DNA from 2 places in the Marinobacter sp. LQ44 genome. Region 1 is predicted to be linked to the other one. Evidence: riboswitches for the same ligand, from Rfam matches in the RefSeq annotation. Region 1 holds a riboswitch; the other holds the start of a gene.
What was found. A riboswitch is a leader RNA that binds a small molecule or an ion and turns the genes downstream of it on or off. The one in region 1 is predicted to bind manganese.

Region 1 (9,482 bases):
TGGTCTTTGTTCTCCAGGAGAGGGTGAGCGTTTAGTTGAAGATGGTGATAATACATACGGTGGAAAGTTCGTTACAAATCCTTCCGGTGGTCTTCTTTCAAAAGGACATCCTTTGGGCGCAACTGGGCTCGCTCAGTGTTTTGAGTTGACTCAACAATTGCGCGGGAACGCTGGAGCTCGTCAGGTCGACAATGCCCGATTTGGATTACAGCATAACTTAGGGCTTGGTAGCGCAGCTGTAGTTACATTATATGAACGAACGAGATAAGGCTTTCAGAAATCCTATAATATTTTTGGTAGAAGCTGAATTAACAAAACTAATAAAGGAGTTAAAGCAATGATTAACATAAAATACATACAAAAAAAATTAAGTCTGGGACTGCCAAAAAGTTGGCATTAAGGTTAGTACTGTTGGGTGGTTTTTGTAGCGGTGCAGCGCCCGTGTCATCTCAAGAGATTGAGCGTGTGCGGTGGCAAGTTCCTACTGGCGCACCCACTACAGTTCCCGGTCTTGATGCAATAGTTCATGCTTCAAAATGGCTCAGCGAAATTTCGAATGGCCACGTTACCTTGAGAACCTATGAGCCGGGTGAACTCATACCGGGATTTGAGGTAAGCAGTGCTGTTGAAAAAGGAACGTATCCAGCAGGGTTCACTTATACAGCATATGATCAGGGTTCTATGCCTGAAGCTTCACTTTTCTCATATATCCCTTTTTATTTGGGTCCAATAGACTATATCGCCTGGCATTATAGCGGCGGCGGTGAAGAACTGCTAGTTGATGCTTATAGTAAGAGAAATATACACCCAATTCTTTGTGGTGTTACCGGACCTCAATTGGGTGGGTGGTTTACATCACCTGTCAGTTCTATCGAGGATCTTAAGGACCTGAACTTCAGAATTGCAGGCTTTGGCGCAGATGTTCTTTCTGAACTTGGAGTAAATGTATCTTCAATTTCTGCAGCGGAGACTTATCAGGCGTTGGGAGTTTCAGCGAACCTGTCTGGGCTACATACTATGGTTGGATGCGAAGGGAGGGCGAAAATCATTGAAGTGAAATGCGGAGGACCAGTGTGAGGGATGCTGCGTTCAAAGGCTGCCCGACGGGTTAGGGATGTGCATCGAGGCGCTGCGGGGACACATTGGCTTGGTAAGGGAGCAGAGAGATACTGTGGCGGCCGATTGCCAGAGTGCTAGTACCCGGACGGATCGGTTGATACAGACCGGCAGCCAGGCCTATCCTCTATGCCGGCACGACAGAGATGTGCAGGCAGGAAGGCATACTATAGTCTGAACTGTTTGATGAAGCATGATGGGCAGTTGTTGTTCTCTTATACGGGCCAGGTTTACCAAGGGTGCTGTCATAAGGGCCAGATCATTGCATAAGCCTGACCTTCGCTGGTTCTTGGATTGCCTTAAGAATCGCTACTGGAACCTCGTTGCATAACCATCTATCAACTAACCTGTGGCTGTTGGCGAACGCTCCTACGCTGTCGCTCCGGCACGCCGCAAAGCCAAGGCGTTATTCCAAAATCTGAATGTCCGCTTTGCGACCATGAATGCCTTCTCCTTCGCGGAATACCGGCGACGACGCAATCCGGTTATAACTTCGACTTCCTCCACCTTGGACACGCTTTTGCACTAGGTCTATGCCTAGGCCTTTGCTTCTACCAAGGTGTCCGGTTTAAATGGGGGCTACTACAGTAATGGTGGTTGTCCTTCGGTACTATGGCGTGGGGCTTTAAATATCGTATGTTGTCGGACGCATCTACGCTGGCGCTGGCACGCCGCAAAGTCAGGGTACTGCCAAGAGGTCAATTTCATTGCCTGAGTTGAAAACGGTTGGTCTTTTTCTCGTCACCGCTTTGGCAGAGATCGTGGGTTGTTATTTGCCTTATCTCTGGCTTCGAGAAGGTAAAACCATCTGGCTCCTGGTGCCAGGTGCGTTGAGCCTCGCGGTATTTGCGTGGCTGCTTTCACTGCACCCCACCGCTGCTGGCAGGGTCTATGCTGCGTATGGCGGTGTGTATATTTTTATGGCAATTGTGTGGCTTTGGGTGGTCGATGGGATTCGACCAACAGTTTGGGATTTAGTTGGTTCAGCTGTTGCTTTGGTGGGAATGGCGATCATCATGTTTGCGCCTCGCGCCACATAACCAACTGTTGTAGTTCGTTCCGGGCCGTCGGTCCTACACCCGAACGCCCATTTCGCTGCGGTACATGGGCGCCACTATACTAGTGCTTATCGTCCTACCCGAATGTTCGCTTTGCAACCGTCCCCTATTCCATGCAAACCAAACAAAAGCGAATGTTGGCACTGCGACGCAGTGCTGACAGTATGACGAGCGTTGGACGCATTTCTTCTGGTGAATGCCGGAATCATCAACCCACTGCGTCGGGTCTGTGGTTGGATTTCAACGGAGACAATACTCCTATCACCCCCATGGGGGATATTACAGATGGCCAGATAAGATCCACACACCTACAGCGATTAACGTAACGCCGCCAAAAATTTCTGCTCGATGTCCTAATACAGCTCCGACAGCGCGCCCCAGCATGATGCCAAGGGTCACCATGAGAGTGGTTGCTAAGCCAATCAAAGCTGCGGCCACCCAGATGTTCACGTTGATGAGTGCCAAGCCTACACCAACTGCCAAGGCATCAATGCTTGTCCCGAAGGCTGTAAGGCAGGTGCGGAGCAATGACTGCTTTAATGGCTTTTCTACCTCATCTTCTTCCGGCTTAATGCCCTCAGAAATCATATGCAGGCCAAGAATCATCAGAAGGGAAAACGCAATCCAATGATCCCAGGCTTCCACATAACCTGAGGCAGACTTACCGATCAGCCAGCCGACCAACGGGGTTAAGGCTTCAATCGAACCGAAGATGAGTCCGATTTTGAAAGCTTCGGTTAACCGGGGATGCTTAAGGCTTGCACCTTTACCAATCGCCGCAGCAAAGGCATCGGTGGACATCGCAAAGGCAAGCAAGAGAAGGGCAAAAGGGCTCATCAAACGGGCTCCGGTCGGGCATATTGAGTCCACGATATAACCACACGCCCGACCTTGGGCATGGATATATCGATGGTCTCGCCAACCGAGAGGTGTTCGCACCATGGCATGTGGCCAAGTATGTTGATACGAACTCTTCCGAGCATCGGAAGCAGGCTACTCCCCAACAAAACGGTAATTTAGCAAGCTTCTATAGCCAATACAAACTTGCCTCTGATTAGCATTGATTCGGCAGTTCCTCTGGCATTGATTCATGATTGGTACTGCACTGGTTTAACTCAACGGTTACATGAACCAGAGATTTAGGCTGGGCTTGAATACGATTCCTGTACGCTGTGGGTGACTCAATACGGTGTGAAACCAAAGATACTATGCAGCGTGTATGTTTGAACCAATCGTCCACACATGCAGGTCAGAGACTTTTGCTTCGTCGTCTTCGACAGTTTGTTTTATAGCTTCCTCCAAGTCCTGAAGTTGCTCGTCGAGAAAGACTTTGGTACGCCATCGGCTAGCCATGCCATTGAGCCATATACGATTCCTGCGAGGATTTCCCAGACCATCATTGCCAGTGATTCAATCGTTCGTGATGCACAGAAAATTTCCTGAGAAAAAACGGATAGACGGTTTTGTCGCTATGAACGAATTCATATCCCCGGGGGGGGGGGGATAGGGAGCTGCTACGCCAGCCCGCTGGCAGCTGCACGTGAGGTGTCAGTTGCCTGACCGTCCGCCGGTTGAACTGGCGCCAGTACCTGATTCCATCCGCGACATGGTCTTTGGCAAGTACATTGTTCGCTATTCTGTACATGTGAGTGCCATCATCATTCTAAGGGTATGGCACGAGCTGGAAGGTGAACGATAGCATTTTAAGCAGCCGCTGTTGTCGGACAGTTTTCCACCGCTGCGCGGTTCCAAAACTGCCGCAAAGCTTCGCGTTATCGCACCATCTGAACGTTCGCTTTGCGACCGTCCCGCATCCCAGGCAATAACTTAAACAAAAGCAGATATTCGACGCAGCATACTAACTTCGGAAGGCCTAGTTGATTTACGGTTTGCGCAGCGCAAGGAGCAGGATGATCATTCAGCCCGCCCTGCATCTGGAAGGTCAGTGTCCTTGTATCTTGCTTCTATGGACGAAACCTTCTTTATCACCCATTCGAACTCGGATCCACTGGTCGGACTCTTCAATGACTTCCAAGAATTGACCAGAAGCATCAGCTAATTTCTCAGCTCCAAAAGACGGCTCGGCACGAAGGAAAACGTTGGCTTGGTCTGCTTGGACGTTTTGAGACATGGAGGCGTAAACACTGCCTTCATTCTCAGGGACCCAACCCTTTCCACGCATACAGTCGTTGTAAATTCCTTGCCGCCTTATCGCCTTAACTGCGTTTCCCATAGCTTGCCCGGTGTTGTTTTGATATGTCGTCGTTGTGCCCGAGTAGTATCCTGTGTTGCCGCTATTGTCGGTAACGGAGCCTGAATGGTAGGAAGTTGACGAACCGTTGCTGGAGTAGTCAATTGGGGTTGCACCAGTTGATAGAGCTTCACAGTAGGAACTTGATCGGTAAAAGTCACTTGATGAAGCACCCGGTTTTGTCCAGGTATAGGTTTGAGCGCAACCAGCTAGCAAAGCACTTATCAAAAAAGTAAAAACCAATCTGTCCATAGAAAGAATCCTTCGTGGGAACTCGGGGCGTGAGAATTCCGAATGCCTTTGAACTCTAATCCGAACTTCCGCTTTATGACCAGCGAGTCCGTTAATATATAGTTTTTACTACCACCACCGTCGGCGATTTTCAACCCAGTTGTCCAAATAACCGCGTTTAAGCGGCCAATTTATTGCGCTCAATTTCCTGCAACTTGCCAGGGTTAAGCGATACCGGTCCGGTCACTTCCCAGTTCCGGGTGGGGCCAGACCAGCGCCGTGGATTCCGGCGCTTTGCTCTTTCATAAACCATTTTTCGATGCGCCAGGCGTTCGTGATCAGTGCCACGGTGGCGATCCTCCGGTGTCACGAACCGAATACCGCTGTGCAGGTGCTGTTCGTTATAGGCATCCTCGAACGCCAGCATCTAGTCACGCACGGCCGTGAGCGATTTAAAGCCCTTTGAAGGCCATTCCGGACAGTATTTGACCGTCCGGAACAGCGACTCCGAGTAAGGATTATCGTTGCTGACTCTCGGCCTGCTGTGGGACATCAACATGCCCAGATCTGCCAGTCGAGCCTTGAGTGTATAGGACGTCATCGGTGCGCCGTTATCAGAGTGCAGGACCGGTGGGTTAAGCCAACAGCCTTCCCGCAATAGGGCACGCTCAACCAGTCTTCGGGCGAGATCACCGGATTCCGCTTCATGGACTTCCCAGGCAACGATTTTGCGGCTGTAGATGTCCATGATCAGGTACAGGTACCAATGCTGGCCACGTACCGCTGACGGGCAATAACTGATGTCCCAACTCCACACCTGATTCGGGCCTGTCGCGGTGAAGCTGGTCGGCTCCGGCACCTTGCGGGGCGGCTTCATGCGACCCCGATAATTCTGTTGCTGGTGCTTCTTCAGCACTCGATAAAACGACGACTCAGAAGCCAGATAGACGCCTTTGTCGGCCAGTGACGGCACGATCTGCGACGGTGGCGAACTCCGGTACTGAGGTTGATTGCATGCACTCAGAATGGCCAACTCCTCGGCCTGGGTGAGTTTATGGGGCTGTTCAACCCGTTCCGCATCAGGGCGGCGATCTTCAGTCACCCGACCGTCGGAACTGCGCCAGCGCTTCAATGTGCGCTCGCTGATATCCACCAGCTCTGCGACCTTATATCGGGCTGCACCACCGGCAACGGCTTCATCAAAAAGCTCCAGGAGCCTTGCACGTTCGTCCAGCGGCGTCAGTCGTCCTCGCTGCTGTCCGGGTCTTCGCCGTACAAGGCTTCGAGCTTTTTTGATAGCACCAGAAGCGAGGTGGTCTCAGCCAGAGCTTTGTCTTTGCGGCGAACTTCCGCTTTCAGCTTTTTGATGGTTTTCCGGGACTCTCGCTTCTGTTTCTGAGCCGCTTTATCCTGGTCTTGCTGCATGCCAGCGCCCTGAAGGCAGGCTTCTTTCCAGCGTTGCACCTGCTCCGGATACAGGCCTTTCTCGCGGCAATAGGCGCTGAGTTCGGCTTCAGACATCGAGGCCGTTTCCACTACAACGGCCAGCTTGGCTTCGGGGGACCAGTCTTCCCCGGTATTACGATTACCTGGCACGGGCATTCCTTGTTGTCGACACTGTTTTAACCAACTATACAGAGTCACATCGGATATGCCTTCCTCCGCCGCCACCGACACAACACTTCGATTCTGCGGAGGTAATAGCTTCTTCAACACTGCGGCTTTTCGTTCTTCGGAATAGCGTGGCATGAATGCTCCCATGCCGCCCCTAGATTATTAAATTCAGGCGAAACCGCCTACTGGACAACTAGGCTGACAGAGGGGGATGTCAGGGCACCAATATATGCCTCGGGACTCGCCGCCCACCTGCGAGATGGGGGCAGGTGGGCGCTGCTCTAATTAGTCGGCACAATGGTTACCGCTCCCGCAAGATCGAGCCCATTATTGATCAGCAAGGTAAATAGATCGTTAGAGTGAATGCCTTGGCGGGACGTCTGTACCTGCCGTAGCCACCCCTCGGAGCAGAGACCGCTGAAATAAGCCGGCAGTGGCCCCTCTGATACATAGGGCTCTGGGCGCAGCGGCAAGCTCCAACTCAACGGTTGGCCCGCGTTCTCCAGGTATTGCTCGTCGTACTGAAATTGAGATCGACTCCCGATACGTTCGAGGTGACCAGCTAACTCATCATGCAAGTATACGGCTGCCTTTGTGCTAAGAAGGCCCATCAACGTCCCCTTGTCACGGTTACTTTTTACCAAGTGTATTGGCCGGCTTTTGCTCGAGGCTGTTCGTGTCTGGCACAACCACAACAACTCGTCCGTCCACGTTCAATACTTGCCCCTCACCCATCGGAATCAGCCAGGGCTCCTCCCATCGTGTATGGCCGAACACTGTCAGGCCCTCAAAACCAGAACGTAGGGAAAGCTCAAGATCGTGATCTCCCCGTCGGTCTGGGCGTCTCGGGTCGGTTGGCCCTTGGTGCAGCAGAAGGATATCGGGCTTTTGATCCGTCACACTTTCCGTCACCTGTAAGAACGACTCAGCGCTTCTTCGTTGACTGCGATGTGGATTGCCAACGATACCGGACACGCCACCAACGGTGAGCCCATAGACATCCTCAACAACATCGCCATCAAGAAGATCGACTGCATTTGAAAGTCGCTGGGGGTCGGTTAATTCATCGTGGTTACCCAGAACGCCAATCACGCGTGACGCCGCCCTGGTAAACGCCTCAAACACAGCATCCACGGGCCCCGAGCCGCCGCGTTTATGGCAATCCGGGTAGTCATAAAGATCGCCACAAGCGAAGATGGCGGCCGGCCGCGGAGTCTGGCCAGTTTCCACTAAGGCGTTTAACTCATCCGCGACGACCTCACCAAGCAATCGATTGGCACCCCCAATTTCGCGGCCCTGCAGATCCGACACGAACACCAACGATTGAATGCCCGGCGGAATGCCGTTTGCAAAGGCCCGGTGGAAGGACAGCCGGCATCGTTGAGGTTGCCGAGCGCCACTGGTTCGGTAAGGCAGTTCGTGAAAGGGTGTGGTCTCGATGCCCGTAATGACGAGCGAGCCTTCGTGACGCGACTGGCTATTCACTCATCACGCTCTCGGTTCGACGGTTGATCTCGATCCTCCATAAAATCCTCGCTGATGCCTTCACTGTCAAAGAACTCATCCCAGACAGGGTCGGTCGGGTGGTCATACTTCTTCACCGACCCACGGAGCTTTTCCAATGGTGTGAGCTCCTGCTCAAGGGGCTGAGCCAGCTCATCCGCATGAACTGTGTGGGCATTCAGACCTTTTAGCAATACGCCCTCTGTGAGCCGCTTGACCATTCTTTATCTCCATCCGGAATCATTTTTCGGTCTCTCGCCAACGATGGGCGCGCCAGAAAACGCTCCTTTAACGATAGGCCGCCCGGCAAAAAAAATCTACAAATGATTTTTTGAAAAAGTCAATAAAATCAACAAGTATGCTCAACGCATACAATTGTATTTGAGATTTTTTTGAGGCATCTTGGGTTAAAGTCGGGTGACGCCTTCACAAATGTCTGATGGCAACGGCCCAAAAATCAGCCACACCGTGCGAGTGCCCGAGAGATGAAACCTGAAACCCTTCTCGTGATCGATCTGGAAGCTACCTGTTGGGGCCACCAGCGCACGCCCGATGGCGAGCCACAGAGCGTCGAGAACATGGAGATCATTGAGCTCGGATGTGCGCTGGCCACCCGGGAAGGGCAGGTGTTGGATAGCCAGTCGTTTCTGGTGCGCCCCACTCGATACCGGGTTCTCAGTGGATTCTGTACGGAGCTCACCAGCATCACGCAGGCGATGGTTGTTGAGGCGCCGGATTTCCCACGGGCAATTCAGTTACTGAACGAATGGCTTGGAAGCCCGTCGGAGGATTTCCTGTGGTGCAGCTGGGGGAATTACGATCGCTTGCATCTGTTGGCACAAAGTCAATTAGACGATGCCAGGCCTTTGCCATTGAACTACCCACACTTGAACCTCAAAAGACTGTGGCGCCGTACCACGGGCCTGAAGAAAAAGACCGGGCTGAGCAGTGCCCTGGCATTCCACGACCTGACCTTTGAGGGCAACCACCATCGCGGGGTAGACGATGCCCGCAATATCGTGAGGCTGTTACCGTTTATGGATTGGTCTTTGGAGTCCGAACTGTTAACTCCACCGGAGATCTCCGAATGAAGCTGGTCTGCATATCAGATACCCACAGTCTGCACTGGCGAATCCCCGAGATCCCAGACGGCGATGTGTTCATTCATGCGGGTGACTGTCTAGGGCAAGGCACGCTGGAGAACATCGAAGATTTTAACGACTGGCTGGGAACGCTGCCGCACCGGCATAAGATCGTGATTGCCGGGAATCACGACTGGGCCTTCCAGGAAACCCCGGAACTGGCACGGCAAGCCCTGACCAACGCCATTTATCTGCAAGACAGCGGAGTCGAGATCGAAGGTGTCCGATTCTGGGGTTCTCCCTGGACACCCACGTTCATGGATTGGGCGTTTATGCTGGAGCGGGGCGAACCGCTAAACCAGAAATGGCGGCTCATTCCGGGCGATACTGATGTGCTGATCACCCATGGGCCACCCAGAGGCATTGGTGACGAAGCCAATATGGGGTTCAAAAGCCAGAACGTTGGTTGTGCTGATCTACTGGCCTGCATTCAGGAACTTGCACTCAAAGTGCACATTTTTGGCCACATCCATGAAGGCTACGGGGAATACCAGCAGGGACAAGCAAAGTTGATCAATGCAAGCACCTGCAACGCACGGTATGAGCCGCGGAACCCGCCGATCGTGA
Region 2 (9,482 bases), 710 kb from region 1:
ACACGCGGTGTTGATGGTTGTTGCGGGCCTGCCTGACGGCTGCTGGCCCCGGTGCCAGGTATTCCGTCGGGATGACTTGATCCTCGGCGGCCAGAGCAAGCTCTCCGTAAAGGGCAAGGTTGTAATGATCAATAACGGTCAGCGGGGCGGCAAAACGAATCCGCATGTTCTCAAGGCTTTCCGGTGGTTGCGACCAGGGCAAGGACACCTCGATGGGCCGCGGCAGCCTGCCCTCGCCGCAGACGGTCAGCTTGCCGATATCCACCAGCTCCGTCAGACCATGATATTCCTTGACGGTCCCTGTCAGTCGCAGGCGCTGGCCGGGCTTGCCCGCTGCCTGGCGTGTGTAGATGAACAGGGCTTCGGAGGTGGCCGGGTCCTGGTCCGTTTCAGTATCGGCCTGTTGCAGGTAGAAACCGCCAAAACCACCTTTATGGCGACAGTCCTGGGTGAGGATGCCTTCGACGGTGACGGTTTGCCCAACCATGGGCGAGGCAGCGCCGCTACCCTGAATGGCGTGAATGGCAGTGGCCGGCGCACCGCAAGCCTCGGCCACAGCCTGCGTCGGGATGCAGAGCGTGGTAACCAGGCCGAGGGCGGCGTTGAGCAGAAGTCTGGAAAGTATCGTCACCGGGCCAGTCTAGCAGAGACCGGCCACCGCTTTGAGTGCCCGTTCGCGCTTGCTGCCAAAGCCAAGCTGGTCCGGGTTGGCCAGTTCCAGCTGCTGCACCAGTGGGTCTGGATGGCTGTTGTCAAAGGTAATTCCGAGCCGGGACAGGACATAGGGTGCCAACGCAGCGCGGGTTTGGATACTGAGGTAACCCTGTTCCATACCGTAGTCATTGGCAATGATCTGTTGTTGGGCCTCGGTCAGGCGCTGATCAGGTGCGATCTCCAGGCTGACCAGGCGTTGCCAGTCTTCATCCTGCTGCGCGGTGTGCTTGGATTTTTGCCGAAGAGCCTCCGGCTGACCCTGAAAACGGCTCAGGGCGAAATCCCGGAATTCCCGGTTGGCGTTGCACCAGGCCCGCACATGCCAGCTGTTGCCGGTGCACACCAGCGAATGCGGCTCAAGCAGGCTGTCGGCCGCTTCCGGCCGGCTCAGGGACACGTAACTGGCCTTGAGTTGGCGATGATAACGGGTAGCGTTCACGACGGCCCGCATGGTTTCCGGCGCGATGCGCCGGGAGGGCTCGGGGATGACCGCATTACCCGGCAGGCCAAGTTCCAGATCAGAAAACGTGTCGCTCAGGCTCTGTTGCCGTGCAAGCAGGTCTTGATACTCACCAACCTGGCCGCGGGTTACTACCGGTTTGAAATCGGCTGCCGGCACATAGCCTTTCAGGTGCCGGTCGTAAACCAGGTTGCCGGGAGCCAGTTCCCGCAAGTAGGTGTTGATATCCTTCGATGCCTGCTGGCGACCAATGCCGAAACTGTGGCAGATGTGGTTGGTGGTCAGGCGTCCTTCCCACAACGCGATGATCTCAATCAGTCGATAGCGAAGCAGTAAATCCCAGCGAATGGGCCAGTCCGTTTTCTTCATAACCAGGCGCTCACGGTCCGATAAGTAGCTTGACGTTTATGTTACCCGCTCCGGCTATCGGGTTCTGTTACGGCCCATTAATGTAAAACATTGTCAAATGCCGCGCCACTGTTGGGTTCAGGGTCTCGGCAACTGCTTAGTGGAGTCGCCTGCCGATGGCTGGTTAAATACCGGCCAGCAGACAACTGATAACGTTGCTATCTTTTCTTTACTGTCACCCAGATGTAACTCGTTACCCGGAGCTCCTCATGACCCGAATGGTCACCTCCCTTTCGGCACTGATCCTGAGCATTGTCTTGCTGGTCAGCGGCAATGCGTTTCTGATGACGCTTCTGGGTATTCGTCTGAGTATCGAAGAAGTCTCCCCTAATGTCATTGGCTGGGTGCTGGTGTGTTATTCCGTCGGTTTTGTCCTCGGCACCCTGTATGTCCACAAGATCATTGGCCGGGTTGGCCACATTCGTGCCTTTGCCGCATTCGCCGCCATGGCTGCGGTGGTGTCGCTGATGTATCCGATGGCGGTGTCGATGATCTTCTGGGCGGTCCTTAGGGTTCTGTCCGGCTTCACCATCGCCGGTGTGTTGGTGGTGATTGAAAGCTGGTTTTCCAGCCGCGCCACCAATGCCAACCGGGGTGCGCTCTTTGCCGTTTACCAGATTGTTTTCTACCTGTCGGCCGCCGGCGGCCAGTTGATTGTGAACGTGGGTGACCCGGGCAGTTTCCTGCCGTTTTCGCTGGCGGCCATTCTGCTGACTCTGGCCTTGATTCCTCTGGCTCTTACCCGAATGGAAGCACCGGCGATTGAGCAGGTGCAACGGATGTCCATCTTCAAACTCGGGCGTGAATCGTTTTCCGGTGTCGCCGGCGCGCTGATCAGCGGTGTCATGATTGGCGGCTTCTACGCACTGGGGCCGGTCTATGCCACGTTGGTTGGTCTGGACGTCGCGAGAACGTCCACGTTTATGGCCAGTGCCATTGTTGCGGCTATGTTGCTGGCCTGGCCGCTGGGCCGGGTGTGCGACCGCTTTGATCGGCGCCGGGTGATGTTCTGGGTGGCGATGATGGCGGCCGCCTCAGCCGTCGGCGTTGGCGTGTTCGGGGCTGCCAGCTTGCCGTTACTCACCTTGTTGGTAGGGCTGTTCACTGGCCTGTCGGCCACGCTCTATCCGATTGCAGTAGCCATTACCAACGACCGCATGGACAGCAACCGGATTGTCGCCGCCAGTGCCACGCTGTTACTGAGCTACGGCATCGGCAGCGTGATCGGGCCGATCACCATGGCGGAGTTAATCAATATCATGGGGCCCTCCGGCCTGTTCTATGGCAATGCCGGCTTCCTGGTGCTGCTGGCGGTGGTTACCAGTTACCGGATCAGCCACACCGACGATGTGCCGGTAGAGAAGCAGGAGCACTTCGTGCCCGCCATGCCGGAGGCCTCTCCGGTGCTTTCTGAGCTGGACCCCCGGAATACCGAGTTCCACGAGTCGCCTGAAGTGGAGCAGATGCAGGAGGAGTTGCGCCAGGCTGGCTGACGCAACTCTCGGTTTTCCCCAATTATATTTTCACCCCCATATCTGTTTTTATTTCAATGGTTAGCTTACTATTGGTGAATTTCCAATAAGGTAAGTGTTTTCTCGGTTTTCGGGGTGGCGTTTGCTAGTCCCATGCCGGATCACCATCAGGAGTGTTTAACCATGAGAGATCAATTCCCGTTTGCCGTTGCCCGGGTTACCCGCCGCTGGCGCAAGATGCTGGATGAGCGATTGAAAGACCTTGGCGTTACGCAGGCTCGCTGGAGCACCATGGTGTATCTGCAGCAGGGCGGCGAGGGCCTTACCCAGCGCGAACTGGCCAGTCTGATGGCGATTGAAAATCCGACTCTGGTCAGGTTGCTCGATAGCCTGGAACAGCAGGAGTTGATTGAGCGGCGCCCCTGTCCGAACGATCGGCGCGCCCGCCGGTTGCATCTGACCAAGGCCGGTGCCGAGTTCATGGATGAGTTGTCTGAGCGGGCCGCTGTGTTGCGTGAAGAGATGCTTGAGGGCGTGACTGACAAGGAAATCGAATGTGCGCTCAAGGTGTTCCACAAAATTATGGATAACGCCGAGAAGCAGAAGTAACGCTTGAGCGATAATTCTGTCGAGGGCCTGACCGCCCGTTACGGCGAACGCTGGCGCTGGCTGGCCGTTGCTACGGTTGTGCTTGGCACCATGGCCACGGTGCTCAGCGCCACGGTGGTGAATGTAGCGCTCCATGACATCATGATGGAGTTCGGCATTCGCCAGGGCCAGGTGCACTGGCTGGCCACCGGATTCATCGCCGCCATGACCACCACCATGCTGGCGTCCGCCTGGCTGCTGGACCGTTTTGGTGTGCGCCTGACCCTGGGTGTTGCCATGGCGGTGTTCACCGTCATCTCCCTTGTCGGCGGCTTTGCCGAATCTCCCGAACAGCTGATTGCCGCCAGGATAGGCCAGGGCGCCATGGCCGGGTTGATGCAACCCATGGGCATGTACCTGGTGTTCCGGATTTTTCCGGCAGACAGGCGTGGTCAGGCCATGGGCATTTATGGCATGGGGGTGATTCTGGCGCCGGCGTTGGGGCCTGTTCTGGGCGGGTTTCTGGTGGATCAGTTCAACTGGCGTTACGTGATGTTTGCACCGGCACCGGTCACCCTTCTGGGTGTCTGGATGGCCTGGCGGTTCCTGCCGCTGCCCCGCTCCCGCCCTGCGCCTTATCCCTTTGACCTGCCCGGTTTGTTGTTGCTTGGGGCAACCATCGCCCTGACCCTGGATACCCTGACCCGAATGCAGGCCTGGCCAGGCCAGGAACTGCGAATCGTGATGCAATGGGCGTTGGCCCTTGGCCTTTTGTTCGCTTTTGTCTTTCGGGAACGCACGGCGAAGCATCCCCTGGTTAACCTGCTACTTTTGCGCCAACCGGTGTTTCTGTTCGCCACGCTGGGCGCCATGGCGCTTGGGCTGGCGCTGTTTGGCTCAACCTACCTGATTCCCCTGTTTGTGCAGACCACGCTGGGCTTCTCGGCGACGGAGGCGGGTCTGCTGATGCTGCCCGCCGGGGTGGTGCTGGGTATTGTTTTTCCGCTGTCGGGCCGGCTGGCAGACAAGCGCAGCGCCCGCAGCCTGGTGCTGTTTGGAATCGCGGTGTTCGCCCTGTCTGCTGTGCTGTTTGCTCTGACCGGCCAGTACGCCGGGTTTGGCTGGCTGGCGCTCTGGGCGGTGCTGGGCCGGATTGGCATCGGCTTTATGTTGCCGGCCCTGTCTACCGGAGCGCTGAATCCATTGCCCAAGGAACAACTGGGCGCCGGGTCCAGCACCATCAATTTCGCCCGTCAACTGGGGGGTGCCCTGGGGGTAAATGTGGTGGCACTGACCATCGAGTTCGGTGAACATCAGGGCAGTGTGCCTACCGCTGCCGCGTTCGAGGCGGCCTGGTGGCTGGTGGCGGTGTTCGTTGCGCTGGCGGCCGTACCGGTCTGGAAAATGCGGGTATAAGGTGGCCAGTTGCCATTTCTGGCGGGATTCATTAGCATGTGCCCAACTTCGGGGGAGTAGCCTTCGCTTCTGGGTAACAGCAGCGAACGGTAGTCAACATACTTGGAGCTCATTCTCCATGGCTACCGTGTTCTATGATTGATCATGGAATTGGCAAGACCTGAGGCAGATCACCTCCAATGGGCGGAAGGTGAGCTGTCTCATGTCTGACGATTTCCGCCCTGAGGTCTCTTCGAATGGATGCGTTTCTCGCTTCAACCCTTGCCGTCGCTATCGCTGAAATTGGCGACAAGACCCAGCTCCTGTCTCTTTTCCTGGTTGCCCGATACGCACAGCGTACCCCCATCATTCTTGGTATTCTGGTCGCAACGGTGCTCAATCACGCGCTCTCGGCGTGGCTGGGGGCGTGGGTGGCCAGCTGGATTCCGTCCCAGTGGCTGCCCTGGATTCTCGCGGTGAGTTTTGTCGCCATCGCCCTGTGGTTGCTGATACCGGATAAAGATGACAGTGCCGAATCTCGGTTTCTCGGCATGGGCGCCTTCTGGGCCACTACGGTAATGTTCTTCCTGGCGGAGATCGGCGATAAAACCCAGGTGGCTACGGTGGTCCTGGCGGCAAGGTATACGGAAACGTTATGGGTTATCATCGGCACGACGGTGGGTATGCTGCTGGCCAATATTCCGGTGATCCTGGCCGGGCGCTGGCTCATGGTGCGCATGCCGCTGGCTACCGCCAGGATCAGTGCCAGCGTATTGTTTGTAGTGCTGGCGGTGGTAACGGTCTGGACCACCCTGGTGAACTCCTGACACTGAACCGTGTCTTTCAGAGCAGAGGTCCGGAATGAATGTTTATGGGAACTGGTTGATATGTGGTTGAAAAGATGTGCCGCCCTGCTGGTGTGCCTGATGTCCCTGGTGTCTGCCGTCAATGCCGCGCAAAGCCAAAAGCCGTCAGACACTGCAACGGTGGAAAACGATCGTTCGCCCCGGGTACCAACGTTTGCTCTTAATGGCGATCTGGCGGGGGAGTTGCAGGTTTTCACGACCCGCTACGAAGATACCTTTGCTGCCATCGGTCATGATGAGGCTCTGGGTTATCTGGAGCTGGTCAAGGCCAATCCGGGTGTTGACCCCTGGTTACCAGGCGACGGCACGACCATTACCTTGCCGCGCATGTACGTGCTGCCCGATGCCCGCCGTGAAGGCATCGTGATCAACCTGGCTGAGTACCGGCTCTATTATTTCACCGACGGTGGCGTTCAGGTGTATCCGGTGGGCATCGGGCGCGAAGAGAATCCGTCACCGCTGACCGACGCCAAGGTAACCATGCCACTGGAATCGCCTGCGTGGTATCCGCCGGCCAGTATCCGGGCATCCTATGAAGCCCGTGGAGAGTATCTGCCGCGTATGATCCCGCCCGGCCCGGATAATCCGCTGGGCACTCATGCCCTGATGCTGAGCGAGAAAGGCTATCTGATCCACGGAACGAACAAGCGTTTCGGTATCGGCCTGCCGGTCAGTGCCGGCTGTTTCCGAATGTACAACGAAGACATTTCCCGGTTTGTCTATCAGGTTCAGAAGGGCACGTCTGTCCAGATTATCCGCGAACCCGTCAAGCTTGGCTTGTCTGGCGGCGAGGTGTGGCTTGAAGTGCACCGGCCCCATGAGGACTACTCGCCTGAGGACCGCGAACAGCTGTGGCGCGTGACACTGGAAAAACTGGAAGCCTTCCGCCAGCAACATCCGGACGTGGAAGTTCAGCGCCGGTCCATCGAACTGGTGGTGGATCAGGCCGATGGCATTCCCACCATGGTTGGTGAGCGACTGACCCGGGTGGCCTCTGACAAGGGGCAGACGGAAAGCAATCCGGAAGAGCCAGCAGAGCCGGAGCAAAAGCTGTACTTTTGACCCCGGCGCCACAACCAATAATAACCAAACGGCAGGAGTGTTCATGAGTCGTACTATACTGATTACCGGGGCCAGTTCCGGACTGGGTGAAGGCATGGCCCGGGAGTTTGCTGCCAGGGGCGATTATCTTGCCCTGTGTGCCCGTCGTACCGAGCGGCTGGATCAGCTCCGGACCGAGCTGGAGGGTGCCCATCCGGGGGTGAAGATCAGTGTGCGGGCCCTGGATGTGAATGATCACGCACAAGTGGCCGAGGTTTTTCAGTCGTTCCGGGAGGAGTTTGGTCAGCTCGACAGAGTCATCGTCAATGCCGGTATTGGTAAAGGGCAGCCCCTGGGAACCGGGCGTTTTGATGCAAACAGTCAGACGGCCGAAACCAATTTTGTCGCCGCCCTGGCCCAGATCGAAGCCGCCATGGAGATTTTCCGGGCACAGAACCATGGTCACCTGGTTGCCGTATCTTCGGTAACGGCTGTTCGGGGGATGCCTGGCAACGTCACCACCTATGCGGCGACCAAGGCCGGATTGGCGGCACTTTGCGAGGGTTTGCGTGTCGAACTGAAAAAGCGGCGGTCTCCCATTCGCGTGACCACACTCTACCCAGGGTATATCCGGACTGAGATCAACGAAAAGGTCAAGAACACGCCTTTCATTGTGGACGCGAAGACCGGATGTCGGGCCATGGTTCGCGCCATTGAGTCCGGCAAGGCCGAACGTTTTGTGCCAGGTTGGCCCTGGACGCCCATAGGTTTCATACTGAGGCGACTGCCGGAGTCCGTGCTGGCCCGAATATTCTGATCACTCTGCCTGGGAGATCGTCATGAAGCCAAACCCGATGCAACGTCAGAACCTTCGCTTGCCCTTCTGGTCCCTGATTTTTTTCGTGGGAGGGCTGCTGGGGCTGATCGGGGCTTCCTGGCAGGCGATTGCCCAGCAGGACACGCCGAGAACCGCACTGGTCTTGACGGTTGAGGGTGCAATCGGCCCGGCGACCATGGATTATGTCACCCGGGGCATCAGGCGGGCCGAGCAGGAGAATGCTGGCCTGGTCATTCTGGAAATGGATACGCCGGGTGGCCTGATGGATTCCATGCGGGAAATCATCAAAACCATCTTGGCCTCCGAAGTGCCGGTGGCAACCTATGTCTCCCCTCAGGGCGCCCGCGCCGCCAGTGCCGGCACCTTTATCCTTTACGGCAGCCACATTGCCGCTATGGCCCCTGCGACTAACCTGGGTTCGGCAACACCGGTACAGATGGGTGGCTTGCCAGGCTCGCCAGAGCAGGAACCTGAGCAGCCCGCCGGGGATGACGAAGCCTCAGAGACCAGTGCCGACGACTCGGCTGCCGAACCACAGAAACGCCGGGGCGACACGGCCATGGAACGTAAGGTTCTGGAGGATGCCGTCAGCTACATTCGTGGCTTGGCCGAGCGCCATGGTCGGAATGCCGACTGGGCGGAAGAGGCGGTCCGCGAAGCGGTTAACCTGGGCGCAACCGAGGCGCTGGAGATGAATGTCATCGATGTGGTAGCGCCCAATCTCCGGGAATTGCTGGAGGCCATTGACGGTCGCACCGTTCAGATGGCCACAGGTGAGCGGGAGCTGGTTACAGCGGACCTGGAACTGGTCCGCTCAGAGCCGGACTGGCGCACCCGCTTGCTGTCGGTGATCACCGATCCAAACGTTGCCTATTTTCTGATGATCATCGGTTTCTACGGCATCATTTTTGAGCTGTCGAATCCCGGCGCCGTGTTCCCCGGGGTGATCGGTGCTATCTGTTTGATACTCGCGTTGTTCGCCTTTCAGGTGTTGTCGGTAAATTACGCCGGCCTTGCCTTGATTCTGTTGGGGCTGGCGTTCATCGTGGGGGAAGCCTTCATGCCCAGTTTCGGCATTCTCGGTGTCGGTGGCATAGTCGCCTTTGTCACGGGATCGGTGATTCTGATGGATGGCAGCCACACGGATATTTCGTTACCCACCGTCGGCGGCACGGCGGTTGTGGCGGGAGGATTTATTCTCTGGACGGTTACCCGCTTCATCGGTTTGCGACGCCGCACACCGGTCAGTGGCAGTGAACATATGGCAGAAGAAAAGGGCGTGGCACTGGATGACTTTGAGTCCTCTTACGAGGGCTATAAGGGCCATGTCCGAGTCAGCGGGGAGCGCTGGAATGCCCGTTGCCCGCATCAGATCACCAAGGGCACGCAGGTGCAGGTAAATGGTATGGAGGGGCTGACCCTTCTGGTTGAAGCCAGGCCCGATTCTGATCAAGGTCATTGAACGAGCAACTCGTACTAACCAACGGCAAATCAAGGAGGCCGTATGAACCTGGGTGACATTATTCCCTATATCGCACCGACTGTGGTGCTGCTTCTGATTCTCGGTTCCGCCATCAAGATCCTGCCGGAATACGAGCGCGGTGTGGTGTTTTTCCTGGGCCGCTTTCAGGGCGTCAAAGGCCCCGGCCTGATTATCGTTATCCCCGGTATTCAGCAGATTGTCCGGGTGGATCTGCGGG

Region 2: another riboswitch for manganese. It lies ahead of ASQ50_RS10250 (TMEM165/GDT1 family protein); the one in region 1 lies ahead of ASQ50_RS13340 (manganese efflux pump MntP family protein).

The regions. Positions count from the first base shown of each region.
Region 1 is NZ_CP014754.1:2,917,135-2,926,616, forward strand. It holds gene ASQ50_RS13330 (lipid-transfer protein) at 1-268, shown strand, start outside; gene ASQ50_RS20585 (hypothetical protein) at 442-1,077, shown strand; gene ASQ50_RS13335 (YnfA family protein) at 1,824-2,156, shown strand; gene ASQ50_RS13340 (manganese efflux pump MntP family protein) at 2,454-3,011, opposite strand; yybP-ykoY riboswitch at 3,020-3,188, opposite strand; gene ASQ50_RS20835 (SH3 domain-containing protein) at 4,117-4,677, opposite strand; partial or broken gene ASQ50_RS20840 (IS3 family transposase) at 4,835-6,405, opposite strand; gene ASQ50_RS21820 (HipA N-terminal domain-containing protein) at 6,552-6,881, opposite strand; gene ASQ50_RS13365 (metallophosphoesterase family protein) at 6,901-7,755, opposite strand; gene ASQ50_RS13370 (hypothetical protein) at 7,752-7,994, opposite strand; gene ASQ50_RS13375 (3'-5' exonuclease) at 8,259-8,864, shown strand; gene ASQ50_RS13380 (metallophosphatase domain-containing protein) at 8,861-9,482, shown strand, end outside.
Region 2 is NZ_CP014754.1:2,203,978-2,213,459, reverse strand. It holds gene ASQ50_RS10275 (ExeM/NucH family extracellular endonuclease) at 1-631, opposite strand, end outside; gene ASQ50_RS10270 (WYL domain-containing protein) at 641-1,543, opposite strand; gene ASQ50_RS10265 (MFS transporter) at 1,792-3,075, shown strand; gene ASQ50_RS10260 (MarR family transcriptional regulator) at 3,238-3,663, shown strand; gene ASQ50_RS10255 (DHA2 family efflux MFS transporter permease subunit) at 3,667-5,058, shown strand; yybP-ykoY riboswitch at 5,105-5,209, shown strand; gene ASQ50_RS10250 (TMEM165/GDT1 family protein) at 5,295-5,864, shown strand; gene ASQ50_RS10245 (L,D-transpeptidase family protein) at 5,925-6,965, shown strand; gene ASQ50_RS10240 (SDR family oxidoreductase) at 7,009-7,761, shown strand; gene ASQ50_RS10235 (NfeD family protein) at 7,784-9,244, shown strand; gene ASQ50_RS10230 (slipin family protein) at 9,287-9,482, shown strand, end outside.